DNA from 3 places in the Clostridium sp. CTA-19 genome. Region 2 is predicted to be linked to each of the others. Evidence: riboswitches for the same ligand, from Rfam matches in the RefSeq annotation. Region 2 holds a riboswitch; each other region holds the start of a gene.
What was found. Region 2 has a riboswitch for cobalamin ahead of ACYUE0_RS01965 (DUF4430 domain-containing protein). Riboswitches for the same ligand answer to the same signal wherever they lie in the genome.
Positions count from the first base shown of each region.

Region 1: it holds a riboswitch for cobalamin, as region 2 does, so the genes downstream of both, ACYUE0_RS09385 (cobyric acid synthase) here and ACYUE0_RS01965 (DUF4430 domain-containing protein) in region 2, are expected to answer to the same signal.
Region 3: it holds a riboswitch for cobalamin, as region 2 does, so the genes downstream of both, hemA (glutamyl-tRNA reductase) here and ACYUE0_RS01965 (DUF4430 domain-containing protein) in region 2, are expected to answer to the same signal.

Region 1 is NZ_BAAABH010000014.1:31,283-42,033, forward strand. Features, by position in the region: gene ACYUE0_RS09375 (GNAT family N-acetyltransferase) at 1-419, shown strand, start outside; gene yfcE (phosphodiesterase) at 525-1,070, shown strand; cobalamin riboswitch at 1,474-1,658, shown strand; gene ACYUE0_RS09385 (cobyric acid synthase) at 1,873-3,375, shown strand; gene cbiB (adenosylcobinamide-phosphate synthase CbiB) at 3,624-4,601, shown strand; gene ACYUE0_RS09395 (pyridoxal phosphate-dependent aminotransferase) at 4,640-5,725, shown strand; gene ACYUE0_RS09400 (NAD(P)-dependent oxidoreductase) at 5,751-6,392, shown strand; gene hemC (hydroxymethylbilane synthase) at 6,361-7,236, shown strand; gene cobA (uroporphyrinogen-III C-methyltransferase) at 7,269-8,735, shown strand; gene hemB (porphobilinogen synthase) at 8,770-9,738, shown strand; gene ACYUE0_RS09420 (cobyrinate a,c-diamide synthase) at 9,753-10,751, shown strand, end outside.
Region 2 is NZ_BAAABH010000002.1:162,738-173,488, reverse strand. Features, by position in the region: gene ACYUE0_RS01985 (ABC transporter ATP-binding protein) at 18-929, shown strand; gene ACYUE0_RS01980 (ABC transporter permease subunit) at 930-2,102, shown strand; gene ACYUE0_RS01975 (ABC transporter permease subunit) at 2,117-3,349, shown strand; gene ACYUE0_RS01970 (exodeoxyribonuclease III) at 3,546-4,301, shown strand; cobalamin riboswitch at 4,787-4,974, shown strand; gene ACYUE0_RS01965 (DUF4430 domain-containing protein) at 5,115-5,903, shown strand; gene ACYUE0_RS01960 (cell wall-binding repeat-containing protein) at 5,958-10,037, shown strand; gene ACYUE0_RS01955 (prenyltransferase/squalene oxidase repeat-containing protein) at 10,066-10,751, shown strand, end outside.
Region 3 is NZ_BAAABH010000014.1:20,190-30,940, forward strand. Features, by position in the region: gene ACYUE0_RS09320 (methyl-accepting chemotaxis protein) at 1-675, shown strand, start outside; gene ACYUE0_RS09325 (FadR/GntR family transcriptional regulator) at 786-1,496, opposite strand; gene ACYUE0_RS09330 (L-lactate dehydrogenase) at 1,873-2,829, shown strand; gene ACYUE0_RS09335 (CBS domain-containing protein) at 3,122-3,583, opposite strand; gene ACYUE0_RS09340 (DUF2383 domain-containing protein) at 3,928-4,386, opposite strand; gene ACYUE0_RS09345 (CbiQ family ECF transporter T component) at 4,606-5,301, opposite strand; gene ACYUE0_RS09350 (energy-coupling factor ABC transporter substrate-binding protein) at 5,283-5,564, opposite strand; gene ACYUE0_RS09355 (energy-coupling factor ABC transporter permease) at 5,566-6,285, opposite strand; gene hemL (glutamate-1-semialdehyde 2,1-aminomutase) at 6,537-7,820, opposite strand; gene hemA (glutamyl-tRNA reductase) at 7,855-9,078, opposite strand; cobalamin riboswitch at 9,315-9,488, opposite strand; gene ACYUE0_RS09370 (hypothetical protein) at 9,731-10,729, shown strand.

The DNA of each region.
Region 1 (10,751 bases), on a different contig from region 2:
ATACAATGAGAGATGTGGGAGGCGCAATTCATTATAGTGAATATAAATGGGAGAATTGGTACAAAAGAATGGTTGACCCTGGAAACGGAAAGAATTTTTATTGTTTAATATATAATATGGAAAACACACCTATTGGGGAAGTGAGTTTTCATGGATATGATAGAAATACTAAAACTGCTGATTTAAATGTTAAAGTTGAAAATAAATATAGAGGGAATAATTATGGCAATGAGGCAGTTATGCTATTATTAGAATATTATTTTAATAGTTATGGTGGGGAAGTTATTTTTGACACCGTTGCTAATGAAAATGGAATAGAAGCTCTTAAAACATGGAAATTTGAAGTGCTTGAAGAAAAGGGAAAAGAAGTATTATTTAGAATGACAAAAGAAAATTTTAATAAAATGGTGGAGCAATAAAGTAGTAGCTATTATAATAAAGAGGTAATAAACTAAAGAAAGTGAGGTGTTTTGTTTAGTAAATGTAGTTTTATAGTTATAACTAGGGTGCTAAACAAAATGTTTATGAAGTTATTTTTTATATCTGATATTCATGGATCTCTTAAATATTGTAAATTAGCAATTGATGCTTTTATAAAAGAAAATGCTGATTATATAATAATATTAGGAGATGTTTTATACCACGGACCAAGAAATCCATTGCCAGAGGAATACAATCCTAAAGAAGTTGCAAAGCTACTTAATAATTATAGCAATAGAATAATAAGTGTAAGAGGAAATTGTGATGCAGATGTGGATCAAATGTTGCTTAAATATCCCTGTATGATGGATTATAGCACCATTTTATATGATAATAAAAGATTTTTCTTAACCCATGGACATATTTATGATGAAGAAAAACATCCTAATATATGTAATGGTGATGTGTTAGTATATGGACATACCCATGTACCAGTAGCAAAGAAAGAAGATGGTATATATATATTGAATCCAGGTTCAGTAGCATATCCGAAAAAAGATAGTCCTAATAGTTATGGGATTTTAGATAAGGGTATTTTTTATATAAAAAAATTAAATGGAGATATAATAAAAGAACTAAAAATTATATAAATAATTATAATGATAAAGTTGTTTTTAAATGGATTACTTTCTTTTTAAAAACAACTTTTTAAATTGAATTATTTAATTAAATTATAACTTATTTGTAAACTGTATAAAGATTTACTCTATAATATATTTTCAAATTAAAGTTGAGTTTTAATATTATACAACTTTTTTATATTAGAATTTTAAATGCATAAACTAAGAAGTTAATTTTATAGATTATATTTAAAATTGCTAATAATTTCATTGTTGATATATTGAATCTTGATATATTTCTAAAATTAATGAAATATACCAAAGTTCATTAATTTTTGATAAAACTTGACATAGAGTTTGTTTAATTTTATAATCATAATTGAAATAAGTCGAAAATAACTGATAAAAAATTTACAAGTAATTTAATTTAAAAAGAATATAGAACAAGTTAGGTGCTTAGAATAAGTGAAAAGGGAATGTGGTTAAATTCCACAGCAGCCCCCGCTACTGTAATTGATGACAACTCTTTAAAATTGCCACTTTTTTAAAAATAAGAGGGGAAGGCAAAGAGAAGGATGATTCATGAGCCAGGAGACCTGCCTAATTTTAAAAAGCTTTCGGAGGGAAAGGACTATTTATTTTGTTTAAATTTCAAATAGTTTATTTACAACAAATAGATGCACCCTTTCAGGTGCATCTATTTTTATTTTGTGATTTTTAAGAAAATTCAATATGAAATTTAAATTATAAATTATAGTTTTTTCAATTAATTGAAACTATATATTATATTTTGATTTTAGAAATAATTGTAGTTGGAAAGGGTGTTTTTAAGATGGCAAAAATAATGGTACAAGGAACAGCGTCTTCTGTTGGAAAAAGTATTTTAGTTACGGCACTTTGTAGGATATTTACTCAAGATGGGTATAAGGTGTGTCCTTACAAGGCACAGAATATGTCTTTAAACTCGTACATAACATTAGATGGAAAGGAAATGGGGAGAGCGCAAGTACTTCAAGCGTATGCATCAGGATTAGAACCAGAAGCATATATGAATCCTATTTTGTTAAAACCAACTAGTGATCAAAAGTGTCAAATAATTGTTAATGGTGAAGTTTATGGAAATAGCTCTGCTATGGAATATCATAATCTTAAATTAAAATTTAGAGATATGTTAAAAAATCAATTTGATGAATTAGAAAAAAAGTTTGACATAATTGTTATGGAAGGTGCAGGAAGTCCAGCAGAGATTAACTTAAGAGACAGAGATATAGTTAATATGGGAATGGCAGAACTTGTAGATGCTCCTGTAATCTTAGTTGGAGATATTGATAAAGGTGGAGTATTTGCATCTTTAGTGGGAACATTAATGCTTTTAGAAGATAATGAGAAAGAAAGAGTTAAAGGAACTGTAATTAATAAATTTAGAGGTGACGTAGATATATTAAAACCAGGAATAGATATGCTTGAAGATATATCTAAAAAACAATGCTTGGGGGTTGTTCCACATTTTACATTAGCTTTAGAAGATGAAGATGGTGCAGTAGAATTAAATAAAAATATTACAGATAAAATAGATATAGCAGTTATAAAACTTCCAAGAGTATCTAATTTTACTGATTTAGATGCACTTAAAATTGAAGAAGATGTTTCCGTTAGATATATAACATCTTTAGAAGAATTTAAAAATCCTGATTTGTTAATTATACCAGGTACAAAAAATACCATAGAGGACTTAAATGTTCTAAAAACAAGTGGATTATTTGACAAAATAAAAGAATATAGTAAAAAAGGAAATGTTATAGGTATATGTGGTGGATACCAAATGCTAGGCAAAAAAATAAAAGATCCATATAAAGTTGAAAGTAATAATTTAGAAACAGAAGGGTTAGGTCTTTTAGATATTGAAACAGTTTTTGAAAATAAAAAAGTAACTACTAGGGTAGAAGGAACTGTAATCAATAAAGATTTATTTAATACAACAAAAGAAGATATAAATGTTTATGGATATGAAATTCATATGGGAGTATCAGAATTAGGCGAAAATGCAGATCCATTATTTAGAATAACAAAAGAAAATGGTGAAAAATGTGATCATATTGATGGCGTTATTAATAAAGAAAGAACTGTAATAGGAACTTATCTTCATGGAGTATTTGATAATATAGATTTTAGAGAAGTTATAATTAATGAATTAAGAAGTAAAAAAGGCATAGAATGCAAAAAAGCACAACCATATGAAAATCTTAGAGAAAAAGAGCTTGATAGACTAGCTGATTTAGTAAGAAGTTCTTTAGATATGGATAAAGTATACGAAATAGTTGGTTTAAAAAAATAGGAACTGATTACTCATTTTAAACTGTTCTTAAAGAATATGATATTTAAACGTATTCTTAAATTAAAATAATCAGTGCTTAGGAATTAAGAATTAAGAAATTATTACTTGTATGTTATGAATTTTAAATATATAAATAGATATTACACAAAACATTTAGAATCATCAAAAAATGAGTTGTAAGGGTTAATCTTAATTCTTAATTAACCTAAGAAAATTATATAGAATTATTTTTCTAGGGAGGTGAAAATATGTTTAATTTTGATTTGAAACAAAATATTATATATATATTTATAGCTATAATTATAGATTTTATATTAGGAGATCCAAATTGGATTCCACACCCAATAATTTATATAGGAAAACTTATAAATATTATTGAAAAAAAACTTAGAAGTAAATTTGAAAATAATTATAAATTAAAAAGAGCAGGAGCATTAATGGTAGTTATAGTTTGTATGTTGACTTACTGTATACCATATATATTATTAAGATTTGCACTTATAAATAAAGTTATTTTTCACATATTAAATGTAATAATAATTTGGACGACTATTGCAGCTAAAAGTTTAGATAATGCAGCAATGGAAGTATATAATTCATTAAAAAAAGAGGACATAGAAGATGCAAGAGTAAAACTTTCTTACATAGTTGGTAGAGATACAAAGGAACTAGCAGCCCATGAGATAATAAGAGCAGATGTAGAAACTGTTGCTGAAAATGCATCTGATGGAATAATAGCACCTATATTTTATGCGCTTATTGGAGGGGCACCGCTTGCAATGATGTATAAAGGTGTAAACACAATGGACTCTATGGTAGGATATTTAAATGAAAAATATAAAAATATAGGATTTTTTCCTGCTAATGTAGATGATATATTTAATTATATTCCGGCTAGAATAACAGGGGTTCTTATGTGTTTATCTGCTTTTGTAGTAAATGGAAGTATAACAGAAAGTTTCAAAATAATGATAAGAGATAGAAAAAATCATAAAAGTCCCAACTGTGCATATCCAGAAGCTGCTACAGCAGGAGCTTTAAAAGTTCAATTAGGTGGAACAAATGTGTATTTCGGACAAGTCACTTATAAACCAACCATCGGTGATGATATAACAAAGTTAGATTATAAACATATAAAAAAGTCAGTTAAACTTATGTATGCAAGTGAGATTTTATTTGTTTTAATAATGATTTTAGCTTTAATAATATATAGAAGTTTAATTTAATAAACTAATGATAAATTGACAAAGGTGAGGTGTTACTTTTGAAACATGGAGGAGACATATATAGTGATGGAATATTAAAGGGGAAAAAATTAATAGATTTTAGTTCTAATATAAATCCTTTAGGGGTTCCAAATTCAATTATAAACAATATTAGTGAAGCAGTAGATATGCTTAATGTATATCCAGATATAAAATATAGAATTTTAAAAGATAACATAATAGATTATGTAAGTGAATCATATGAGTATTTTGGAATGGAAAAAAGAGAAATTAAAGTGACACATGATAATGTATTATTAGGAAATGGAGCATCAGAAATTTTAGATTTAGCTATAGGAGCTTTAAAGTCTATAACAATAATAGTTCCATCATTTGTTGAATATGAAGATAATGCAATAAAACATGGTGTAGATATAAAGTATTCATATCTAAAAGAAGACTTTACATATGATTATGAGGATATATTAGATAAGGTTAAAGGTAGTGAAGGATTAATAATAGGTAATCCGAATAATCCTAATGGATGTGTAATTGATAAAGAAAAATTTAAAACTATTTTAAATTACTGTGAATTAAATAATAAAATAATTTTAATAGATGAGGCATTTATTGAATTCACATTAAATTTAAATTTAAGTTTTGTAGATTTAATTAATAAGTATAAATGTTTAGTAATCATACGAGCTATAACAAAATTTTATGGGTTACCAGGAGTGAGGTTTGGTTTTGCATTGACTACAAATGAAAAAATCATAAATTATTTTAACCTTATGCAAAATCCATGGAATATAAACTGTTTTGCAGAAGTAGCAGTTAAATATGGCTTAAAAGATAAAAAATACATATTAGAGTCTATAGATTGGATAAAAATAGAAAGAAAATTAATGTTAGAAGAATTAGAGAAAACAAAATTTGTAAATAGGGTGTATAATACTTATGGAAACTACATATTACTTAAATTAAAAGATATAAATTGTCATAAATTTTATGAAAAATTAAAAGAAAAAGGGATAATAATTAGGAAATGTGATAATTATAAAGGCTTAAATGAAGAATTTGTGAGAGTTGCAATAAAAGATAGAAAATTAAATTTAAAGCTATTAGAAGCTATAAATAGTTTGTAAATTACAAAAAAATAAGGTGATGTTGTTGAAAGGTAATGTAGCATATTTGTCACTTAGAACAAACAGCTTAAAGGTATTAATAATAGGTGGAGGTAAGGCCGGTTTTATAAAACTGAAATCTTTTACAGAGAAGGGCGCTAGTGTAAAAGTAGTATCTAAAGAGTTTTGTAAAGATATTATAAATTACAATAGCGAAAAAAACTTTGAACTAAGCAATGAAGAGTATAATGATGAGTTAATAAATAAGGCCCATATAGTAGTTATAGCTACTGGAGATAAAGAATTAAATGACAAAATAAGGCATGATTGTGAGGAGAACTTTAAGTTTTATATAGATACTACAGAAGTTAGTAAAAGTCTTTGTACGATGCCAGTTATAGGTGAGACAGAAAATATGACTTTTGCCCTTCAAACTAAAGGAAAAAGTCCTAAAACAACTTTATTTATGAAGGATATATTAAGGGAAAAATTAATGGAGTATGACAATTATATAGAATTTACTGTAAAAATAAGAAATTCTATAAAAGATATAAACAAGAAAAAGGAAGTTATGAATTTTATAGCTTCAAAGGACTTTTTATATTTTTTCAACAAAGGATATGGAGAAGAAATTTTAAATTTATTTTATGGAGGTAATAACCTTGAAATTAGCAACAAGAAAAAGTAAATTGGCACAGGTACAAACAGAATATGTAATGGAGCTCTTAGAAAAAAAACATGGGATAAAAAGTGAAAAAGTGCTAACGGATACTTTAGGTGACAGAAGATTAGATGTAACTTTAGATAAAATAGGGGGAAAGGGTTTATTTATAAAAGAACTAGAAGTTTTGATGATTGAAAGACTTGCAGATGCAGCAGTACATAGTATGAAGGACATGCCTTATGAATTACCAGAAGGATTTGAAATAGCAGCTACACCGTGTCGTGAAGATGTTAGAGATGCTTTTGTGTCTTTAAAAGGTGTTAAATTTAAAGATTTAAAAATAGGAGCTAGAGTTGGAACTAGTAGCAAAAGAAGGGCAACTCAATTAAAAATATTAAGACCAGATATTGATATAGTGCCTATAAGGGGAAATGTTCAAACAAGAATAGAAAAAATAGAAAAAGAAAATTTGGACGGTATTATATTAGCAGCTGCAGGGCTTAAAAGATTAGGAATGGAAAATATAATAACAGATTATTTTGATCCAAATGATATGGTTCCAGCTGTAGCACAAGGAGCTTTAGCCATAGAGATAGCTAAGAATTTAGATAATAAAGAAGTATTTACTTCTTTAAATGATGAAAACGTAAGAATTTGTGTTGATGCAGAAAGAAGCTTTATGAAAGCACTAAAAGGGGATTGTCATTCAACAATAGGTGCATATGCAAAAATCTGTGATAGCAAATTGAAAGTCATAGGTGTATATGAGGTTAATGAAAAATTAGTAAAAAGAAAAGTAGAAGGTAATATAGAAGATAATATAAAACTTGGTGAAGAATTAGCAAAATTAATTTTAGAAGACAGATAGAAAGTCCTATCTTAATAATAGGAGGAGAAGCAATGAGTAAAGTATATTTAATTGGTGCAGGGCCTGGACATGAAGAACTTATAACATTAAGAGCTGTAAATGTTTTAAAAAATTGTAGTGCAATAATGTATGATAGACTTTGTGGGGAAAGCTTTTTGAAATATGTAAATAGTGACGCAAAGATTTATTATTGTGGAAAAGAGCCGGGATGTCACTATAAAACACAAGAAGAAATAAATGATATGATAGTGTCACTTGCTAAAAAAGGTCATACAGTAGGAAGAGTAAAAGGTGGAGATCCATATATATTTGGCCGTGGTGGAGAAGAAGCACTTAGACTTTTAGAAGAAGATATAGAATTTGAAGTAGTTCCTGGTGTGACATCACCAATATCTGTTTTAAACTATGGTGGAATTCCTGTTACTCATAGAGGCATTGCAAGAGGATTTCATATATTTACTGCTAAAAGCAAAGATAATATGGATTTAGATTTTCCTGTTATATCTAGGTTAAAAGGTACATTGATATTTATGATGGGTTTTGAAAAATTAGGTTTGATTACTAATAACCTAATTGAAAATGGAATGGATAAAAATACTCCATGTGCTGTAGTGATGAGGGGTACAACATCAAAACAAAAAAAGGCAGTAGGAACATTAGAAAATATAAAAGAGAAAGCTCTAGAAAATGGACTTGCAAATCCAAGTATAATTGTTGTTGGTGATGTTGTTAAATTCCATGATAAGCTTAATTGGTTTGAGAGAAAACCACTATTTGGAAAAAATATTTGTATAACAAGAACTAAGAATCAAAGTAGAGAAATACGAGAAAAACTTGTAGATTTAGGTGGAGAAGTAACAGAAATAAATTCAATAAAAATTAAGCCAACTAGTGAAAAATTAACTCCATACATAGAAAAATTAAGTCACTATGACTACGTCGTAATAACAAGTGCAAATGCAGCTAATATTTTCTTTAACTATCTAATAGAAAAAGAAATAGATATAAGAAATATAAAAGCGAAATTCATAACTATTGGACCAGCTAGCGATAAAGCTATAAGAAAATTTGGAGTAGTTCCAATTTTATGTGCTAAAGAATATGTTGCAGAAAATCTTTTTGAACATATGAAGGAGTTTATAAAAGAAAATGACAAAATACTTCTTCCAAGATCTAAAAAAGCAAGAACATTTTTAGTAGAGGCATTAGAAAGTAAAGGATGTATAGTAGATGAGTGTCATATATATGAACCAGAACTTGGGGATGCTGTTGGTTTAAATAGATTTAAAGAATGTGATGTAGTAGTATTTACAAGTCCAAGCACCGTAATTAATATGATAGAACTTGTAAGTATTGAAGAAATAAGAAATAAGACTGTATTATCTATAGGACCTATAACTTCAGTAGAACTTAATAAAAACAATATAGAACATATTGTATGTGATAAAAGTAGTAATGATGGAATGATAGATAAACTTATAGAAATATATAACAAATAAGATCCAAGAATAAAAAACATAAGGAGTGTTTTAAATGTTAACAGGGTTAAGAAGATTAAGAGAAAATGATGCAATAAGATCAATGGTTAGAGAAACTATCTTAAATACAAATGATTTCATATTCCCTATATTTGCAGTTGAAGGTGAAAATATAAAAGAAGAAATTTCATCATTAAAAGGGAATTATCATTGGTCTTTAGATAGATTACCAGAAATAATTGAGGAAGTTAAAAAAGCAAAAGTAAGAGGTGTTATAGTTTTTGGAATTCCAGATCATAAAGATGAAGTTGGAACTTCTGCTTTTGAGGAAAATGGAATTGTTCAAAGAGCAGTTAGAAAAATAAAAGAATTAGATAAAAATTTATTTGTAATTACCGATGTATGCATGTGCCAATATACAAGCCATGGACATTGTGGAATTATAGAAGGTGAAAGAGTAGTTAATGATAAATCAGTAGAAATTATTTCTAAAATAGCTTTATCTCATGCAAAAGCAGGAGCTGATATGGTAGCACCTTCTGATATGATGGATGGAAGAATTGGTGCTATAAGAGATATTTTAGATGCTAATGGATTTGATTATGTTTCAATAATGGCATATAGTGCTAAATATTGTTCAGCAATGTATGGCCCATTTAGAGCAGCAGCTAATTCATCACCACAATTTGGTGATAGAAAAACTTATCAAATGGATCCAGCAAATGGTCGTGAAGCATTAAGAGAAATAGAAGCAGATATAATAGAAGGTGCTGATATTATAATGGTTAAACCAGCGATGATTTATTTAGATGTAGTAAAGGCAGCATACGATACTTTTAACATTCCAATAGCTGCATACAATGTAAGTGGTGAATATGCAATGATAAAATGTGCAAGTGAAAATGGATTATTAGATGAAAGAGCATCAGCCCTTGAAATGTTAACTTCTATAAAAAGAGCAGGTGCAAAACTGATAATAACATATTATGCAATTCAAGCTTCTCAATGGCTAAATGAAAATTAGTGAGTGTGATTTTTATGAAAGGTATAGTATTAGCTTCTAATTGTAGTGGTGGTGGAAAAACCACTACTACACTTGGAATAATGAAAGCACTAATGAAAAAAGGTTATGATGTTCAAGGGTACAAAGTGGGACCAGATTATATTGATTCAGCTTTTCACAAGCACATAACGAAAAAACCAAGTAGAAATTTAGATTTATTTTTAATGGGTGAAGAAGGTGTAAAAGCTTCTTTTTCTAGAGGTATTGGAGATGTTGCTATAGTTGAAGGAGTTATGGGTCTTTATGATGGTAAAGGAATAAACAGTGAGTTTTCAACAGCGCACGTAGCTAAAGTTTTAAACTTACCGATAATTTTAATTTTAAGTCCAAAAGCTCAAAGTGCTACTTTAGCAGCAGAAATACAAGGTATTTTAAATTATAAAGATGAGTTTATCAAAAATACTAACATAAAAGGTGTAATTTTAAATAATATAGCACCAGGATATTATAATCTTTTAAAAACCATAATAGAAACCCATTGTAAAATAAAAGTTTATGGATATATTCCGAAGGATAAAGAGTTAACATTAGAATCTAGACATTTAGGTTTAGTTCAATGTAGCGAAACTGATGATATAGATTATAAAATTGATAAGTGTAGTAACCATATATTAGAAAATATAAATATAAATAGTCTCATGGCTGATTTAAAGCAGTGTGATACATATGATGATAAATATCATGTGAAAAATAGGAACTTTAACATAGCAGTAGCGAAGGATGAAGCCTTTAGTTTTTATTATAGAGAGAATCTAGAGCTACTACAGGAGTGTGGAAACATAATATATTTTAGTCCATTGAAGGATAAGAGATTACCACAAAATATAGACTTTATATATATAGGTGGAGGGTATCCTGAAGTTTTTGGAAAAGAACTTTGTGACAATATTACTATGAGAAATTCTATAAAAGATGCATTAGAAAAGGGTTTGAAATGTTATGCAGAATGTGGAGGACTTATGTATCTTACTGAA
Region 2 (10,751 bases):
AATCATAGGGGGATATCATGAGTTCAGTTTTGGTTTTAGATAATGTTTATAAAAAGTACGGTAAGATAGACATAATAAAAGGTGTAAGTTTTGATGTGAAAGAGGGAGAAATTTATGGTTTTTTAGGGCCTAATGGTGCAGGTAAAACTACTACTATTAGGATGGTTACAGGACTTATAAAGCCAGACAAAGGGAACATTTTGATTAATGGTTTTGATGTACAAAAACAATTTGTACATGCAATGGATTCTGTTGGTGCAATTGTTGAAAATCCAGATATGTATGGAGATTTTACTGGAAGACAAAATTTAAATATTTTTGCTAAGCTTTATGGAAATGTTGATAAAAAACGTATTGATGAAGTTATTGAAATAATTGGACTTAAAGATAGAATTGATGATAAAGTGAAAAAATATTCTTTAGGCATGAAGCAAAGACTAGGGCTTGGTCAAGCTTTACTTCCAAATCCTAAGCTTCTAATATTAGATGAACCTACCAATGGATTGGATCCATCAGGAATTGTTGATTTTAGAAAAATAGTAAAGGATGTTGTAAGTGAATTTAATACAGCTGTTTTGGTATCTTCTCATATTTTAGCTGAAGTAGAACAACTTTGCAGTAAAGTTGCTTTTATAGATAAAGGAAAGATTGTTTCCATTGAAAGTATTAATAATTTAAAAAGCGATAATAAAGAGCATATAAACATAAAAGTATCTGAAATAGAAAAAGCAAAGAATATTTTAAAAGAATTAGACTTTATAGATACTATAGAAGCTAAAGATAATTTATTAGCTTTAATATGTAATAAAGATTCATTTCCAAATGTAATAAAAACTTTAACTTTAAATGATATAGATATATATGATGTTTATAAAGTTAAACAAAATCTTGAAAATAGGTTCATGGAAATTACAGAAGGAGTGAAGTAATTGAAATTACTAAAAGTAGAAATTTATAAATTAGTAAAAAGTAAAAAATATATTATTTTTATACTCTCCCTAATTATTATGTTAGTTTTTAGTGGAGTAGGACTTTACAAAAATGCACAAAATGAAAAACCAGAAATAAAAATAAAAAATAATGAAAAACTTTTAGTAGATTATAGAGTAAAGGCACAAGATGAAAATTTAAGTGAAGATATGAAAAGAAATTATGAACAAAAGATAAAAGTTGTTGAAAAAGAAAATGAAGAATTAGAAGAAGAGATTAAAAATCCTAATTTTAACTGGAAAATTAAGTTAGAGGAAGAAAATAAATTTTTAGAAGAAGGTATAGAGAGTGCAAAAATAGCCTTAGATTATAATCAAATTGAAGAAAATAATGGCAAAATTAAAATTAATAAATATTTGTTAGATAATAATTTAGAGCCACGAAAAAAGTATGAGGTATCTTCTTATTTAGATATGAAAGAAGTTTTAGGTTCTTTAAATGTAATATTTTTACCAATGATTGTAGTTATTTTAGCTTATGATTCAATAAGTGGTGAGTATCAAAATTCAACTATAAAATATCTTATGGCAAAGCCTATAAAAAGAAGTAGCATAATACTTGCTAAATTTTTATCTGCATTCTTATTAGCCTCTATAAGTATACTTATATTAGAAATTATATTTTTAATTATCATAGGAATTATATTTAACTTTGGTGATTATATGTATCCTGTAATAGTAGGAACAAGATACAATATAGATAAATTAGGAAATTTAAGTGCTATAAATAATAGCTCATATATAATTCCAATATATAAATATTTAATAAAATCATTAATGTTTCAATTTGTAGCTATACTTCCTATAATAGCATTATCATTATTAATATCAGAAGAATGCAGTACTAATGGAAGTAGTTTAATAATTAATGCAACGATAAATATTGTTGCATCAATTATAACATTTATAACTCCATTAAACTTTTTGAAAAATGTATATCCATTTTGGTTTACATCTTATAATAACAGTATTTCTATAATAGATGGTATTATAAATTTAAAATTAAGTACAACAAATATAAGCTTAAAATTAGGATTAATAGTGTGCTCTATATGGACTATTATTTTTTACTATATAGCCCATAGAAAATTTATAAAAAAAGATGTTGTATAAATGGAGGGTTATATATGATTAAGTTAATATCAATTGAGATAGATAAGCTTGTTAGACGAAAAAAGTTTTTAATAGGAGTAATATTGCTTTTTATACTTTCAATTTTTTTAACTTTTTTAGGAATAAATTTTCAAAAGAAAAATGGAAATACCCAAAGTACTATAAACTTTCAAAAAAATTATATAAAAACTTTAAAAGAAGAGTGTAAAATAAATAGTGAAAATGGGGAGTATAAAGATATAGATTCAGCTTATAAAATGATAATAGAAGATAGTCAAAAAGAAATAGATCATTTAGAAAATATGATAGATGAAAACATACCAAATAAAGAAAGATTAAAGATGAATATTGACTATTTCGAAGAACGAAAGAAAAGATATAATTTCTCAGCATCTATGGTTGAATATTATAATGGTGAAATTCTTGAAAGTCAATATTATATAGATAATAATATTCCTTATGATTTTAAAGGAGGAATAAATGCTGTAGATCAATTGATATATAATATAATACCTAAAATTGGAGAATTAGGATTGTTAATTATAGTAGCAGTTATGACAGCTGACATAGTGGCTGGTGAAAATAAGCCAGCTACTATAAAATTTATGTTAGTAAAGCCAATTAAAAGGTGGAAAATATTATTTTCAAAATTTATAGCAGCAATATTATCTATAAATTTAATAGTTATAGTAGTAGAGTTTTTAATGTTTACAATAGTTGGCCTTATATATGGTTTTGGAGATATTTCACTTCCAAACATTGTAGGAACAACTTACGAATCTATTCCCCCATATTTAATAAGGGAATTAAAAGAGTTAGTTATTCCGATAGTAGGAAGTAGTTATTTAATTTCAAATGGAATGTTTTTATTACAAATATTAATACTACAATTTTTAGTTGTAACAGCAACAATAGCATTCTCATTTTTATTTTCAACAATATGCAATGATAGTAATACAGCATTAGTACTTCCTATAATTTTTATAGTGGCTACTCAATGGATTAATATTATAAAATCTGGTCCTGATAAAGGTAATCCAGTTCCACCAGGTGTTTTAAATAAAATATTACCATTTATATTTACTTCCTACCCTGATGAATCTATTATTATATCAGGTAAGATAAATAAACTTTTGGGTATTACTTTTGTAAATTTAAATTTCTCCATAATAGTTTTATTAGGATGGATTAGTATTTGTTATATTATAAGTCATATTGTTTTTATAAAAAAGGATATGACAGCGTAAAACTAATAAAAGCTCCAACTTTATAAGGAAGTTGGAGTTTTATTATAGTATTATAAAATCATATTATTTAAATTTATACGTTTTTAAATCTATAATATGGGTTAAAATATTTTGTAGTAATTCTAAATTATAGTTATAATATGGTATAGACTTATACCATAAGTTTTAAATATATTAAATGAATGGAGCGATAATTATGACAAAGCTTATATCATGGAATGTTAACGGCATTAGAGCTTGTGTGAAAAAGGGATTTTTAGAGTTTTTTAAAGAAATAGATGCAGATATATTTTGTATACAAGAAAGCAAATTACAAGAAGGTCAAATAGATTTAGAGTTAGATGGTTATTATGATTACTGGAATTATGCAGAAAAAAAAGGCTATTCAGGTACAGCTATATTTACAAAAGGAAAACCACTTTCTGTAAATTATGGTTTAGGTATTGAAAAGCATGATAATGAGGGAAGGGTAATAACTTTAGAATTTGAAGAATATTATGTAGTCACTGTTTATACGCCAAATTCTCAAACTGAACTTGCAAGGTTAGATTATAGAATGGAATGGGAAGATGATTTTAGATTATATTTGAAAGAATTAGAAAAAAACAAACCAGTTATCCTTTGTGGAGATTTAAATGTAGCACATAAGGAAATAGATTTAAAAAACCCTAAAACTAATAAAAAAAATGCAGGATTTACTAATGAGGAAAGAGCTAAGTTTACTGAGCTTTTAGAATGTGGTTTTATAGATACATATAGATATTTTAATCCAGATAAAGAAGGAGTTTATTCATGGTGGTCCTATAGATTTAATGCAAGAAAAAATAATGCAGGATGGAGAATAGATTATTTTTGTGTATCTGAAGAGCTAGAGAAAAAATTAGAAAGCGTTAATATTCATACTGAAATATTAGGTTCAGATCATTGTCCAGTAGAACTTGTAATAAAATAACTATAAATAAAAATATAATTTAAAGAATCTGCCTTAAAACTTAAGTATATTTTAAGGCAGGTTCTTTTTATATAAAAATAATTTAAAATTATTGAATAAATTTAAATTGGAGTTTGTTTTCCTATAATTTTTAAAAAGGTATTTTAATATCTCAAATTTTAATTGTTTTTAATATAAAGTAATATTTTATTAGATTTCTTGATAGTAATTTTAGTTTTATAAATACTACATTGTTGTAATACATAGCCATATAAAATCACTTTTTAAAACCTTTTTTATAGTTATAATGTAATAATTATATTCATTATAACTACACGCAATTATTTACAAAAATATGAAATACATTAAATTTGTTACATTAATTTTTGGAATACTAAATAAAAACTTTAATTATTTTATAAAAAAACAAAAACATACAAAATATTCTAAATGTTTAAAATAAATGTTGAAATTGAAAAATATTTGTAATATAATGAGTGTGACAAGTTAATAGAGATGGGATAGGTTCTTTCTTAGCAATAAGAAAGTTAAAATGGAAAGTGGTTAAAGTCCACTACAGCCCAAAGTTACTGTGAAACTGATGAATCCAAAAATACCACTGAGAGATATCTTGGGAAGGTTTGGTAGTAAGATGAAGTTAAGTCAGGAGACATGCCTATACTGGATTGAATCTTTCTTGGGAGAGATAAAATATCATGGATTTGCAAGCATTTATAGAATTGTTGTTTTTATTTTGCTTGTATAAAATATGCTATTTAAGTTCCCAATGGGAACTTTTTTTATTGCAATTTTTTAAAGAGTGGAGGTGATTTAATGAAAAAAAATTATAAAATTTTTCTAGCTATATTGTTAACAGTTTTAATAGCATTTTCCGTTGCTTGGGGATGCGAAAGAGGGAAGATAACTACAACTACAACTGAAACTACTACAAATAAAGTAAAAAAAGATGATAGTAGTAGTAAAAAATCTAAAAAAGAAAATAAAAATGATAGCAAAAAAGGCTCTAAAGAAAAATCAGAAAATAAAAAAGATGATAATAACAAAAATGAAGATAGTGATAAAGAAAATAAACAAAATATTTCGAATGTTAAAAAAAATAACGAGGATTCATCACAAAAGGAAAATGCAAAAAATAATGATGATTCCAATGATAGTAGTAATAATACTTCAGATGTAGAAACTAAAAAGGAAGAAAGTCCTGAGGTTGTAGAGTCTAAACAAGAAGAAGATACCTTTACTATGATAATAGGAAAAGATATAAAGGGTTATACCGGTAAAAGTCCTCAACAAGTAAAAGAGTTAACATTAAAAGTAGAGGACGGTAAAAATGCAATGACGTACCTAAGAGAAAATACGGTTATGCAAGAAAATGGTGGATTTATTTTTGAAATTGATGGAATACACAATTTTTACCCTATACCTGAAAATCAAAAAACTCCAGAACAAAAGGCAAATGGAATTTTAGGAATAGACTGGTTTATATATCTTAATGATAAAAAAACACCAGTAGGGGCAAATGATGTATATGTAAAAAAAGGAGACATACTTTTATTTGATTTTCATGAGTGGGATAAAAGAGAATTTTCACCACCAGAAGATTAAAACACATAACTAACATTAAATAACAAGAATTTTTAATAAGGGGATGAAGGGTTTATGAAAAAGCTTTTTAAGCAAAAGCTTAGTATTTTATTGCTATTTTTTAGCATGTTCATGTTCTTATTACCAGTAAATGCTTCTGCTAAAGTAAATGAAAGCAGAATATATGGTTCAGATAGAATAGAAACTGCTATAAAAATAAGTGAGCAAGGTTGGAAAAGTGGTTCTGATTATGTTTTTATTGCTTATGGGTATGACTTTGCAGATGCATTATCTGTTACCCCTCTTGCTAAAAAATATAACAGTCCTATAATATTATCAAATAAAAATGGCCTTACAGAAAATGCAATTAAGGAATTACAAAGATTAAAACCTAAAAAGGCATTTATTCTAGGTGGTGAAAAAGCCCTTAGTGCTAATATTGAAACGCAGATTAAGAAATGTAATATAACAGAAACAGAAAGAATTTATGGTAGCACTAGATATGAAACTGCACTGAAGGTAAGTGAGAAACTTGGAACAAGTGACACTATATTCATATCTAATGGATTAAGTTATGCTGATGCACTTTCAGTTGCTACTATAGCAGCGCAGAAAGAAAGTCCAATTTTATATACAGAAAAAAATAACATTCCAAGTAAAGTAACAGAGTATATAAAAAAAGCTAACATATCTAAAGCATATTTTGTAGGTGGTACTAATGTAATAGATAATACTGTTATAACAGGCATAAAAAATAGTGAAAGAATAGCTGGAAACGACAGATATTTAACTAATAAAGAAGTATTATCAAAATTTATTAATTACATAAGTTATGAAAATGTCTATTTTGTAAGAGGAAATGATTTTGCAGATGCTCTATCAATTTCTCCAATAGCAGGACTTAAAAAAGCACCTATAATATTAACAAATAATAATTTAAATAGTGATGTAGAAAAAATTATAAATTCTAATATAACCTCTACTAGTAAATTAACTATAATTGGCGGAGAAAAAGTAGTACCTAGTAGTATATTAGATAAAATAGATCCAAATTTTTCTCAAACAAAATTATCAAAAGATAATGAAACTTTTGGAAATGTAGAAACTATTAAAGAAGTAAGAGGCGATATATTAGTAACTGGAAATAATATAACTATAAATAATGTTAAATTAAATGGAAATTTAATATTAGACCCAGGTGAAAAAGGAACTGTAAATATTAAAGGAACTACTTGTAAGAATGTAATTGTAAAATCTGGTGACGTTAATAGTATAAATTTAACTAATGTAAAATCAGATAATCTTGTAGTTGAAAGTAAAAGTAATGTAGCAGTAAAGCTATTTGAAGATTCAACTATAAAAAATACAGAAGTTAAGTCAAATGCAATACTTAAAAATACAAAAGGGGATTTTGGAACTGTAAAAGTTACAGGAACAAAGGACTCAAATTATAATATTGAACTTGAAGGAAAATTTTATAAAGAAGTATTAGTTAATTGCTCATCAAATATAAAGTGCGATGATGTTAAAAATATTAAAATTGATAGCAAAGAAAGTAACTCTAAAGTTACATTAAAAGGTAAAGTAAATGATATTAATATAATTAATTGTTCTAATACAACTTTAGATGGGTCAATATCTAATGTAAAAATAGAAAATTCATCACAACTTACAATAGATAAGAATGCTACTGTTAAAAAAATTGAAGCACTAGATAAAAGTAAAATAACTATAAAAAATGGTGCGAAAGTAAACTTAATAGAAAAAAATAAGAATGTTACTATATCTGGTAATGCGGATAAAATAGTAGACAACAATTCAAATAACGGTTCTGGTGGTAGTGGTTCTTCTGAAAAACCTAAAAATGATGAATTTAAATTAATCATCTCTAATGACGGAAATGAGATATTAAATAAAAATCTTAAAGTAGATTCTAAAAAAACAGCAATGGAATATTTAAAAGAAAATGCTGATATTAAAACTAATAATGGTTTTATAAATGAAATAAATAAAATAAAAAGTAAGCCATTGAAAAATTTAAGTGAATCTGAAAGAAAGCAAGGTTATCTAGGAGCAGATTGGTTTATATATTTAAATGGCAAGAAAACACCTGTAGGGGCAAATGATGTTTTTGTAAAATCCGGTGATAAATTAGAATTAGAATATAGATTTTGGGATTGGCATGATTTAGTAAAACCTGGCGATCCAATGAAATTGACAGTGAACGGAATAAACAAGAATGTAAAAGAAAATGAAGATATAAATATTGTAGTTACGTGTATATATAGACCTGTATATGGAGCTACTATAAAAGTAGATGATAAAGAAGTTTCAACAACTAACATAGATGGTAAAGCTACTATAAAAATATCTTCAGCTGGAAAACATACTATATCTGTTTTAAAAGAAGGGGTAAAAGTTGAAAACCAAATAACGGTGTCATCAAACAATCAAGGTGGTGGAACAACAGAACCACCAAAAGACGGTGATGATAAAGATGATGGTATTAATGAAACTGATAACGAAATTCAATTGTCAAAAGACAATGGAAAATTTGGTGATGAAAGTAAAATTAAAGAAGTAAATAAAGATATAGTAGTAAAAGGTAATAATATAGAAATAAGAAATATCAAATTAAATGGGAATTTAATATTAGATCCAGGTGAAAAAGGAACTGTAAATATTAAAGGAACTACTTGTAAGAATGTAATTGTAAAATCTGGTGACGTTAATAGTATAAATTTAACTAATGTAAAATCAGATAATCTTACAGTGGAAAGTAAAAGTAATGTAGCAGTAAAACTGTTTGAAGACTCAAAGATTAAAGGAACAGAAATCAAATCAAATGCAATACTTAAAAATACAAAAGGAGATTTTGGCGCTGTAAAAATTACAGGCTCAAAAGATTCAAATTATGATATTGCGTTTGAAGGAACCTTTGATAAAGAAATATTAGTTAATTGTCCATCAAAAATAAAATGTGAGGACGTTAAAAATATTAAAATTGGTACTAAAGAAAAGGATTCAGAAAAAATTTCTAAAGTTATATTAAATGGAAAAATAGATACACTTAAAGTAAGAAATTGCTCTGATACTGTCCTAGATGGAACAATAGCTAAAGTTAAGGTAGAGAATTCGTCTCAGCTTAAAATAGAAAAAACTGCAGTTGTAGAAAATATAGAAGCTATAGAAAAAAGTAAAGTAAATATAGAGGATGGAGCTAAAGTAAAGCTAGTAGAAAGACATAATGATGTAATTTTAGAAGGAAAAGCAGATAAAGTAGATAAACTAGAATTTACTTTTGTTCTAAAAGATAAAGGAGAGGAAATATTAAATAAAACACTAGAATTAGATACTGATAAAAGTGCTTTACAGTATTTAAGTGAAAATGCTCAATTTAGACAAGATTCAACAGGTTTGATATGTGAGATTAATAAAATTAGAAATGTGAAAATTAATAAATTAAAACCTGAGGAACTTGAGAGAGGAATATTTGGAAAAGACTGGTTTATATATTTAAACGGTGAGAAAACACCAGTTGGAGCACCAGCAGTCTTTATGAAAAATAAAAATGTATTATCCTTTGAATTTAGAGAATGGGATTGGCATGATTTAGTAGATCCGAATTACAGTGGAGAAATGCCTTTAAGAATAGTACCTCAAACCCTACATCCAGAAAGTATAAAATTAAATGAAGAAGTTGATTTTGCTGTACAATGTGTAACTAAAAATGTTTATGGAGCAATTGTAAAAATTGATGGAGAAGAAATTGGGAAAACTCCTAGAAATGGAATGATTGAAATACGTTTAGATAGCTTAGGAGAGCATACTATAACAGCAGAAAAAGAAGGGGTAAAAGCAGAATGTAAAGTTAATGTTGTACAAAATACAGAAAAAGATAATGTATCTGTAAATATAAACAAAGATAATGATGATAATGTAATCTTTTCTATAAAAGATGAAAATATAAAAGAAGATTTAGAGTCTAATGTAACAATAAAAATTTTAGATGAAAATGGAGAAATAGTATATGTAGATCAAGGTAAATTAAAAGATAAAATGTGTAACTTTAACACTAATTTAGACAAAGGTGAATTTACAGGGGTTTGCAACGTACGAGGAGTATTAATTAATTTTAAAATTAATATTAAATAAATTTTATTAAAAATAGGGGGAAGAAATTATGAATAAAAATTTTAAAAGAGGATTAGCAGCATTTATTATTGCTAATAGTGTTTTAACTACAGCTAACATAGGAGTATTAAATAATAATGTCTTTGCAACAGAAAGATATGCAGTAGAATCAAGAGAAATTATAGAAAAGGATTATAATTCTATAATAGATGAATGTGTAAATAGTGGTTTACATCATCTTATAAATAAAGATTCTGGCCTTTGGTATAGTAAAGATTTTAATGATTGGGAAGCTCTTACAGTATCAAGCTTTAATAAGGAGATTCCAGCAAGTTATATTGAGAATTTAGCAAAAAAAATAGAAACAAAGGATTCCTCATTATTTGGAGAAGATGGAACTTTTGAAAGTGTTACTGATTGTGAGAGAACAATAATAGGGCTTGTTTCAGCAGGAAAAGATCCAAGAAATTTTGCAGGATACAATTTACTAGAAGATTTATATAGTCGCGATTTAATATCAGAAGATATATATGCTAAGATGTTTGGACTTATTGCAATAGATTGTGGAAATTTTGAAGTATCTTCAGATAGTTACTTTACAAAAAAACAATTAATTAAATCTATAATTTTAAATAAATTACCTCAAGGCGGTTGGAGTTGGGGTGATACTATTGATATAGATACAACTGCAATGGCTATATCAGCATTAGCACCTTATTATAATGAAGATAATGA
Region 3 (10,751 bases), on a different contig from region 2:
TCTACTAGTGATGGTAAGAATGCAGTGCAAGAACTTAAAGATATGTATGAAGAAAATAATAAGTCAATAATGAATGTAGTTAAAACTTCAAAAACTTTAGAAGCAAATTCAAAGAAGATAACTATGATTTTAGATACTATAAAAGCAATAACTAGTCAAACCAACTTGTTAGCATTGAATGCTAGTATAGAGGCAGCTAGAGCTGGTGAAGCTGGCAAAGGATTTGCAGTAGTTGCAGATGAAGTAAGAAAACTTGCAGAACAGTCAAGTTTATCCGCTGATGAAATTGAAGAAGTTATAAAATCTAATATAAGTGATATAAATTTAGTAAGTGAAGAAATTAGTTTTTCAAAGGAAATTATATTAAAGACATCTAAAAAAGTTGAAAATACATTTGAAAATTTTGAAAAAATTAATAAATCTATAGATATGTTAAAAGAGAAGATTGAAACAAGCAATAATACAATGGTAAAAGTAAATGGTGCAAAAGATTCATTTATTGATAAACTTCAAGATATATCAGCTGTTTCACAAGAATCAGCGGCGTCTACAGAAGAGGTAAATGCATCTAGTGAAGAACAAAAAAATAGATTAAAAGATGTATTAAAAGCATCTAATAAACTAAAAGAAATATCATGTGAATTGGAAGAAATATTAAATAAATTCAAAATATAATATTTAAAATATATATAAATAAAATAAAGAAATAGCCTCAATTTAGGCTATTTCTTTATTTTAAATTTTATAGTTTAAAATATAAAAAAAGTACTATATATTATAGTACTTTAAGGAATAATTTCTATTTCTTTTTTCATTTGAGTGTTAACATATTGTAAATGATCTAACATAGCTTTTTCAGCAACTACTGGATCATGATTTTTTAATGCTGATAAAATATCTCTATGTTGCTGAATAAGCATATTAATATTTTCTTCTTTTGTTATCACATTTCTTCTTATGTCTTTGATAAAAGCTTCAATTAAAAATGATATAGCATTTAATATACTTAGTATAAGAAAGTTTTTAGAAGCTTGAGCTATCTTATAATGAAAGTCTATATCTACATCTACCAATGTATCTTTTAAATCAGACTTTAGAGATTCATCAAAAAGAAGTTCCATTTCTGCCAATTCTTCATCAGTTATTCTTTCAGCAGCTAATACAACGGATCCTCTTTCAATAATGTTCCTAAGCTCTAATATTTCATCAGAATTACTTTCTTTTAATAAAAATATAGTAGATAAAGGTTTTAACAAGGTATTTTCAAAGCTATTTTTTATAAAGTTTCCTTCCCCTTGTCTTGACTCTATAAGTCCCATAATTTCTAATTCTCTAAGGGCTTCTCTTATGGAAGTTCTACTAACTTGTAGACTTTCTGCCATTTCTCTTTCAGAAGGAAGTTTATCTCCTTTTTTAAAAGTACCTGTAATAATCATCTCTTTGATTTGTTCTATAACTTTTTCATAGACTCTTGTATTTTTTATAGGACTAAACATAATTATTCATCCCTTCAAATATAAAAGAAAAACTTATATGTAAGTTTTTCTTTTTTAATCAAAATTATTATTTTGCCAATAATATAAAAAAATTATATTATTGGCAAAATAATAATTACTTTCACTAAAATTATACACTAAGCTCCAAAATTATGTCAAGTATAGGGAATATGTAAGAATTATGTAGATAAATAAATTTGAGTGTTTTTAAAAACTGTTAATTAATTAACTATTATTGAGATTAATGAAATTATATGGTAATATAATTATAAACTTACTGGTAATACCAATAAACCAATAAACCATTAAGCCACATTTTGATTGTTTACTAGAATTAATTTATATTAATTTTAAATCTTTAGGAGGTAGTTTAAAAATGATAAAAAAAAGAAATTCTACTAAGATATCAATTATAGGGTCAGGTGCAGTGGGGGCAACTACTGCATATTCATTAATGTTATTAGGAGTTGCTACGGAATTAGTATTAGTAGATGTTAACAAAGCAAAAACAGAAGGCGAAGCTATGGATTTATCACATGGAGCAGATTTTGTAAAACCTGTAAATATAATAAGCGGAGAGTATAAAGATACAAAAGACTCAGATATTGTTGTAATTACAGCTGGATCGGCACAAAAGCCAGGTGAAACAAGACTGCAATTGGTAAATAAAAATATTAATATATTTAAATCAATAATTCCAGAGGTAGTAAAATATAATAAAGATGCTATCTTATTAATAGTTTCAAATCCAGTAGATATATTAAGTTATTTAACTTATAAGCTATCTGGATTTCCTAAAGAAAGAGTTATAGGATCAGGTACGGTTTTAGATACATCAAGACTTAAGTACGAAATAGGTAAAAGGTATAATATAGATCCAAGAAATGTGAACACTTATATCATAGGCGAACATGGTGACTCAGAGATAGCTACTTGGAATATAACTAATATTCAAAATATCAAAATTGATGAATATGCCGATAAAGAAAATTTTGAATATAATGATAAATTCAAAGAAGAAGTTTATGAGAATGTTAAAAATGCAGCTTATGAAGTTATTAATAGAAAAGGTGCTACTTTCTATGCTGTGGCTTTAGCAGTAACACGTATTGTAAAAGCTATATTAGGAGATGAAAAGACTATACTACCAGTTTCAACTTTAGTAGAAAACTACTATGGAATTAAAGATGTTTATTTGGGATTACCATGTGTAGTAGGTGGGACAGGTGTTGAAAAAGTATTAAATATGGATTTAAGTGAATTAGAAGCGGATAGTCTAGTTAAATCTGCAGAAACTTTAAAAGAAACTTTAAATAATGCTTCAGGATTATAAAAATAAGTATTAATTAGTTGAAAATTTTCTTAAAAAGTCTAATTATAATTAATTAAAAATTTGATTAATAACAAAGTTTTTTACTATTATTTTCAATTTGGGTTTTGTTATATTAAATTATTAATTTATAACAATAATGAGAGGTAGTCAAATTTTAGATTACCTCTTAACTTATATGGTTCCAAGTTAAATTTGAAGTGTTTGGGAGTATGTCTCAATATTTTAGGTTTTAAGTTTAAAAATTAAAATTACTAAAAAACAGAGAAAATAGCTAGGCTAAAGCCATAGCTATTTAATTATTTGCTACATTTTCTAAAATTTGATAATGTGGCGAAGTTTTATATTTATTTTCGTTAAAAATACGTTCATAACAATAAGATATTATATCACTTCTTTTTATTATACCTATAAAAATGTTTGAATCATCAACTACAGGCACAAAGTTCTGAGATTTTGCTGTTAAAATTAAATTTTCTATATTAGAGTTTATTGAAACAGCTTTATTTTGAACATGTCTAGGAATTTCTTTTATTAAAACCTTTTCGCTATTTTTCAAATTAATATCAGTATCATTTTTTAATTTCCAAAGAATATCCCCTTCAGTTAAGGTGCCAACATATCTGCCTTTTTCATCAACTAAAGGAATTGCAGTATATCTATGATATTCCATTCGCTCCATGGCTCTTCTCATCGAAGCAGTAACTTTTTCATGTACTACTTGACTTTTAGGAGTAAGGAAAAAAGCAATATTCATGTAATCATCCTCCAATTAAGGCATTAAAAATAAATTTATAGTTTTATTTATGCCTAATTTAAATAATTATTTATAAATAAAGATTTTTACTATATTTATAAATAATCATTTAAGTATTAAACTTGTCCTTAAGACAAGTTATGTATTAAAAAATATAATTTTAAAATCTTCCCTATATAATATATTATACCAATTTAAATGGCATTTTTGTTACAAAATAGTTAATTTAAATAGTTAACATAAAATATAGGAACATATGAATAACATATGAAGGAATATTGTATGAAAACCATACAATATTCTTCCATATGTTTTGATTGTATTTATGTAAATGTATAATTAAATTAATAGTTTCCAGTAGATAATGATTTTATAATGTCAAGATGGTTCTTATAGTCTATGAGCATGGAATTGATTTTATTTATAGTATCTTTATCAAGAGAATTACATTCATTAAAATGTTTTTCAGTCATTGTATATCCAATATTACAAGCATTATATACTTCTTCTAAAAGATCTTGTGTTGAATGAATTGTAATTTCGTTTTTAAATTCATTAAATAGTTCAGAAGCTTTACCAATAATGCCAACAGAGTATGAAGGTGTTCCACCAATACTTTGTATTTTATTACTAAACCATTGGGCTTGGGTTTTATAATCATTTTGTATGTTTAAAAAAGCATGTTTTACGTCTAAATTTTCTGCTTTTTTAATATAACTATCAAAGGAATCAATACCCATATATAATCCTTTTAAAAAATCATTTAATTCATTGACAAAATCATTATTATTTCTAGTGTTCATGAAATCACTCCTTAATATAACATATGTAATAAAATTTTTATTATATATGTATATCATTTGCAAAAAATAAAAATCTATGACAATAATACATAAAAAATCATAATTAGATTCAAAATGATAGATAGAAAATTTAATATTATTATGAAAGAATATAAATAAAAAAGCAAAGCTTAAATAAAATCAAAATAATTTATTTAAGTTTTGCTTCCATATATTACATTAGATAAAACATAAAGCCAATAATATGCTATTATACATAAACATCATAAACATAAACTTATAAGATAATTTAGATGTACATTGAGCATAATAATGACGTCCTGAATAACAACGATTGTATAATCCATCTTGGATTTCTGGCCAGCGTTTAAGTGTATTTAAAAATAAAAGTCCTGCTAGTTTAGACATGTTTTTAATTTTACTTTTAAAGCTATGAAAGCCATGTCTACAACTCATTGCATTGTATATATTTGAGGCTTCATCGTTAATTAATAATATGTAAAGTTCCATTGATTTAGCTATATCGCAAATATCTTGTAATGGAGTTATTTTGGATACTAATGAAAGTATATGATCAAGTGGTGTTGTAAGTGTTAAATAAGATATGCACATACCACCAGAAACACCTTTTAAAATAATTACAAGTATGTAATTAAAATTATAGACAAATAACAATGTTATTGAAGATAATAGGGAAAAGGATAATATACCTATATTGAATTTTAAAACTATGTCTTTAGGATTATTAGCTTTTATGTGAAGAATTAAAAAAATAAATATGTTTAATATAAGTGGAAGAGGTTTATGTACAAATCCCAGAATAATCATAGGAAAAATGCATAGGCATAACTTTTCCAAGGGATGCCTATGACTTTCTTTGCTTATTTTTGAATAAGCTATGATTGTTTTGAGCATTGAGTCTTTCTACCTACATAATAGCCAATAAAACCTGCTCCTATAGCTGCTTGTAAACAGAATAATAGTGTTTCTATTTCTCCAGATGGTGGTTCCCAGATATGGCTAAACCAAGGTTCATAATTACCATCAATTTCAGCTATAACTTCTTCCATTTGATCATCTCCACCTACAAATTCACTTGTAGAACCATAATAAGCTAGTGGTGCAATTATAAGAAATGCACTTAAAATTATTAAGATAATAATATTTTTCTTTTTCATCTTATATCATTTCCTCCAATGTATGTAATTCCTCTTTTGAGTGTTTTTCAATAAACTCAAATATTATAACAGTAAATATTCCTTCAACAATAGCAAGTGGAATTTGAGTCACTGCAAATATTGCAAAGAATTTTCCAAATGCAGCTATTACACTTCCGCTGCCAGAATGAGCAAGAGCCATTTGTATAGATGTTATTAAATAAGTTGATAAATCACCTAAAAATGCGGCTAAAAATATAGCAACTTTTTTATTTGAATTTTTAAAAATTTTGTATATAAAGAATGAAACAAATGGTCCTACTATACCCATTGAAAAAACATTAGCTCCTAGAGTTGTTAGTCCACCATGAGCAAGTAAAAGCGCTTGAAATAAAAGAACTAGAGATCCAACAACGCTCATAGCAAATGGTCCAAAAATAAGTGCACCTAAAGCAGTTCCTGTAGCATGTGAGCTACTACCTGAAACAGATGGTAATTTTAGTGCTGATATAACAAAGCAAAAGGCTGCAACTAAAGCTAAAAGCATTTTTAAATCTTTGTTAGTGCTTGTCTTAGTTTTGATTTGTTTTATACCTATAATAACAAAAGGTATACAAAGTACAAAATAAGTAATGCACCAACCAGGGCTTAAAAATCCTTCAGCTATATGCATTGCAGAAGCGGTATATGGTATAAATAAGCATAAAAATAGTGCTAAAAGTAAAGTATGTTTTTTTCTCATAAAAAATCCCTCCATATTTTAATAATAAATTTTATAATATTTTTAATAATAAACTTTTAAAATTAATTTTGTTGATTTGAAAAATTAAAAAAATTTAACTTTAAGATATGATATTAAAAATCATTCTCAAATTATTTTAAGTACAAATATATGTATATAAAAAAAGTAGGGGAACTACGAGGGAATGGACTTTAAGTTAAAAATAACCTAATAGTTCCCTACTAAAAATAAACATTAGTTAAATATTACTTTTAAAATTCAAAATTCTTAAATACATCTAAGAATTTATCAATATGCTCATCCGTATGTTTTACAGATAAGAATAAAGCTTCAAATTGAGATGGAGCAATGTATATTCCATTTTTTAACAAATGAAGATAAAGTTTTGAAAATAATTTAGTATCACAAGTTTTGGCATCATCATAATTAGTTACTTGAGCTATATCAGTAAAGAATATAGTCATCATTGCACCACATCTATTTATTGTCATAGGTATACCTTTCTCTTTTGCAATTTTAAGCATACCATTTTCTAATTTTGATCCTAGTCTTTCAAGATGTGTATAGTATTCAGGATGATTATAAAGTTTTGTTACAGCTGAAAGACCTGCTGCCATAACTACTGGATTTCCAGACATGGTTCCAGCTTGATAAACAGGACCTACTGGTGATAGCTTTTCCATTATCTCTCTTTTCCCACCATAAGCACCACATGGAAGTCCACCACCCATTATTTTTGCATAACAAACTATATCAGGAGTTACATCAAATAATGTTTGTGCACCTTTATATGCAACTCTGAATCCACACATAACTTCATCAAAAATTAAAAGTGCACCATATTCTCTACAAAGACTTTCAAGCTTTTTCATAAACTCATTAGATGCTTTTATGACACCCATATTTCCAGCAACAGGTTCTATAATGACACCAGCTATATCATGTCCATACTTTTTAAAAATTTCTGTTATACTTTCAATGCTATTGTAATTAGCTATTAATGTATTTTTTATACTTTCTTGAGGAACTCCTGCACTTCCAGGTATACCTTCAGTCATAACACCAGAACCGGCACTTACAAGGAACCCATCAAAATGACCGTGGTAACATCCAGCAAATTTTATAATTTTATTTTTTCCAGTATAACCACGTGCTAACTTAACAGCACTCATAGTAGCCTCTGTTCCAGAATTGACCATTCTTATTAAATCTATATTGTCTAGTGTTTCGCATAGATGTTTTGCAAGCTTTAATTCTAAATTAGTTGGTGCACCAAAAGCTATAGATTCACTACAACATGTTTTTATAGAATTAACTATATCTTCATCGTTATGACCAAGAATCATAGGTCCCCAAGCACCAATAAAATCAATATATGTATTTCCATCTTCATCAGTTATTGTTGCACCATTACCACTTTTAATTACTGGAGGGGTAATTCCCATATCTTTTAATGCTCTAACAGGGCTATTTACACCGCCAGGTATGTACTTTTCTGATTCTTTAAAAATTTGATTGCTTTTTTCTAAATTCATAAATAAAACCTCCTTAAGTTATATGCAATGTTTATTAAATATCGCAAAAAATCTTTTCAATAATTGATAATGCTTCTTTGCCTTTACCATTTAAAGTTTCTTCTTTTAAAACTTCAATAGCTCTATTAACGTATGCATTACTAGTGCTTTTGATAAGAGTTTCCACTAACTTATCATTATCTTTTGTAAATTTTTTTTGAGTATATGTTTTAAATCTGGTGCTATATATTATGTTGCTTTTTTTAATCATTTTCATAATATGAGGGGATAGGGATCTAAGCTTAACCCATTCTAAATACTCATACATGTATTTTTTTACTATGTAATAATGTTCTTCCATTAAAGTTTTTCTTAATTTTTTATTTTCAGCATCTATAGTATGAATTTCATCTATATCATAAACAGTTATATTAAGTAAATTATCTATAGAATTACAAACATCTCTAGGTACAGCTAAATCAAAAATTAAAAGATTTTTTATGTCCTCAACATCATTTTTTTCAATTATAAAATTCTTTGACGAAGTGCAACTTATAAGTACATCAATTTTATGTAAATATTTATTTTTATCGTTTACATGAATTATCTCAACTTTATCATTAGAATTTTTAATTAAATCATCATTCTTAACTTTTTCTATGTCCCTACAAGCTATATATAATCTATCAAAATTATTATCATTGACAAGTAAGTTTTTAAAACATAATTTACCTACATCACCAAAGCCTATAATCATAAAGATACGTTTTTGCTTATTTATAGCTTCCTTTATTGCAATAGAAGAAGAAGAAACAGGAATTTTGTAAAGCATAGTTTCTGTTTTAAATTCTTTTCCACATCCAATTGCATTAATAAATAGTCTTTCAAGTGGACCTTTTATAACATTAAGCTCTAAAGATTTAAAATATCCATCTTTAACTTGACCTAATATTTGATCTTCCCCTAATATTTTAGAATGAAATCCACAACATAATTCCATGATATGTCTTACAGCATTTTCCCCTGTAGAAATAAAAGTATATTTTATATCATTAATATCCCAATTTAAAGTTAAGAAGATTTTCTCAACTAATAAATCATTATTACTTTCTTGAGAAGAAAAATATACTTCTGTTCTATTACAAGTAGAAATTATAATAACTTCATCAAGAAAATTTTTAAGGTTTAGTAAGTTACTCTCTAAATCTGAAGAATTAATACTAAATCTACTACGAACATCTAAAGTTACATCTTTATTTAACCCTATTAACCTAACCATGTATAAACCATCTCCTAATTACAAGAACAAAATATTTAAGTTTTAAAATAACAATACTTTAGTATTATATACTTATAAATAAAGTAAATGTGTAAATATATTAATTATTATTATATTGCACTAAAGTTTTATATATTTACCTAAATATAGGCAATAAAAAAACTCACAAAAGTGAGTTTATAATCAAAAAATACATAAATATTTTATATAAACAACACTTTCCTTCCGCCCGAAGGTTTGTGGTTAGATTTACGGCAGGTCTCCTGACTTACGGGTCAATCTCCTTTTACCTTCCCAAAGCAAAGCTTCAGTGGTTAAAATTCGTCTCCGTTACAGTAGCGGGGGCTGTAGTGGGTTTACACCACTTTCCCTATTAAACTATTAAAAGTACCATAAAAAGTATTAAATTTAAAATTGTACAAGCAAATTATAACACAATAAAAACAATTTTGAAAGATTATAATTAAAAAAAATACAAAATTACGACAAATCAAGAAAAAAACATGTATAATTAAAAAATAAAGACTATTAAGATAAATTGTAAAATTAGCTAATTTTACAATTGAATAATATATCATTATAATAATATAGGATTAATTTGATAGTAAAAAGATATAAAATGTTAATATATGTATTAAATAGGAGGATATATATGGATTTTTTTAAGGAAAAGCTAAAAAAGCAATCAAAAACGTCTATTGCTTTAACAATATTATTAATTATTGCAATTATATTTATAGGACAAATCTATTATAATGAGAAGGAATTTATAAAAAACTTTAACGATTTTAAGAAATATTTTACAGAAAGAAATGAAGAAAGTGCACATGGGATTTATATTGATATAAAAAAACAATCTCATAAGGAGAAGGTTGATGTATACATATTAGATCAATTAGATGCATTTAAATATAATTTAGAAAATGATTCTATTGAAAATAGTCATATTGATGATGCCACTAAAGAGTTAAGCTATTTTGAATTTTATTCTGAAAAGTCAGAAAAAGTCAAAGAAGAGTATACTAAAATGCAGTTTTATGTTGAGGACTATAATCATTATAAAAATGGATTGGAAGCTTATGATAAAAAAGACTTTGTAAAAGCAAAAGAGGAGTTTGAAAAAGTAACTTCAAATTATAAACAGTATAATGAAGCTCAAACTATGGCTGAAAAAATGAGTGCCAAATCTAAAGAATGGTCATTAAAGAAATGTAATGAATTATTATCTTTAGGTGATATAGAAAATGCTATAGTTGAACTAGAAAAAGGTTTTTTACTAAATAAAGAGGATTCTGATTTATTAAAGGAAAAAGAAAATATTGAAAAAAATAAAAGTGAGTATTTAAAAAATAGAAAAGAAATCAGTGAGTCTTTAGAAAAAATAAAAAAATTAAATTGGATTAAAGACGAGAAAAATATAATTATAGAAGAAGTGAAATATAAAGAAAAAGATTTTTACAAAATTATAGAAAAAGATGAAAAAAATGAGAATATATGGGAATATGAATTGTATATAGAAAAAGTTCAAATTAATAATGAGAACACAGAAGAAGAAAAAGATGAAGTTATAAAAGAAGTTATCGCTTTACTTATAAAAGATAAAGAAGAAAAAAAATTAGATGATTTTATAAAAGAAAGTGAAACAAAATAATGATTTTTTGAAAAGGGCGAAA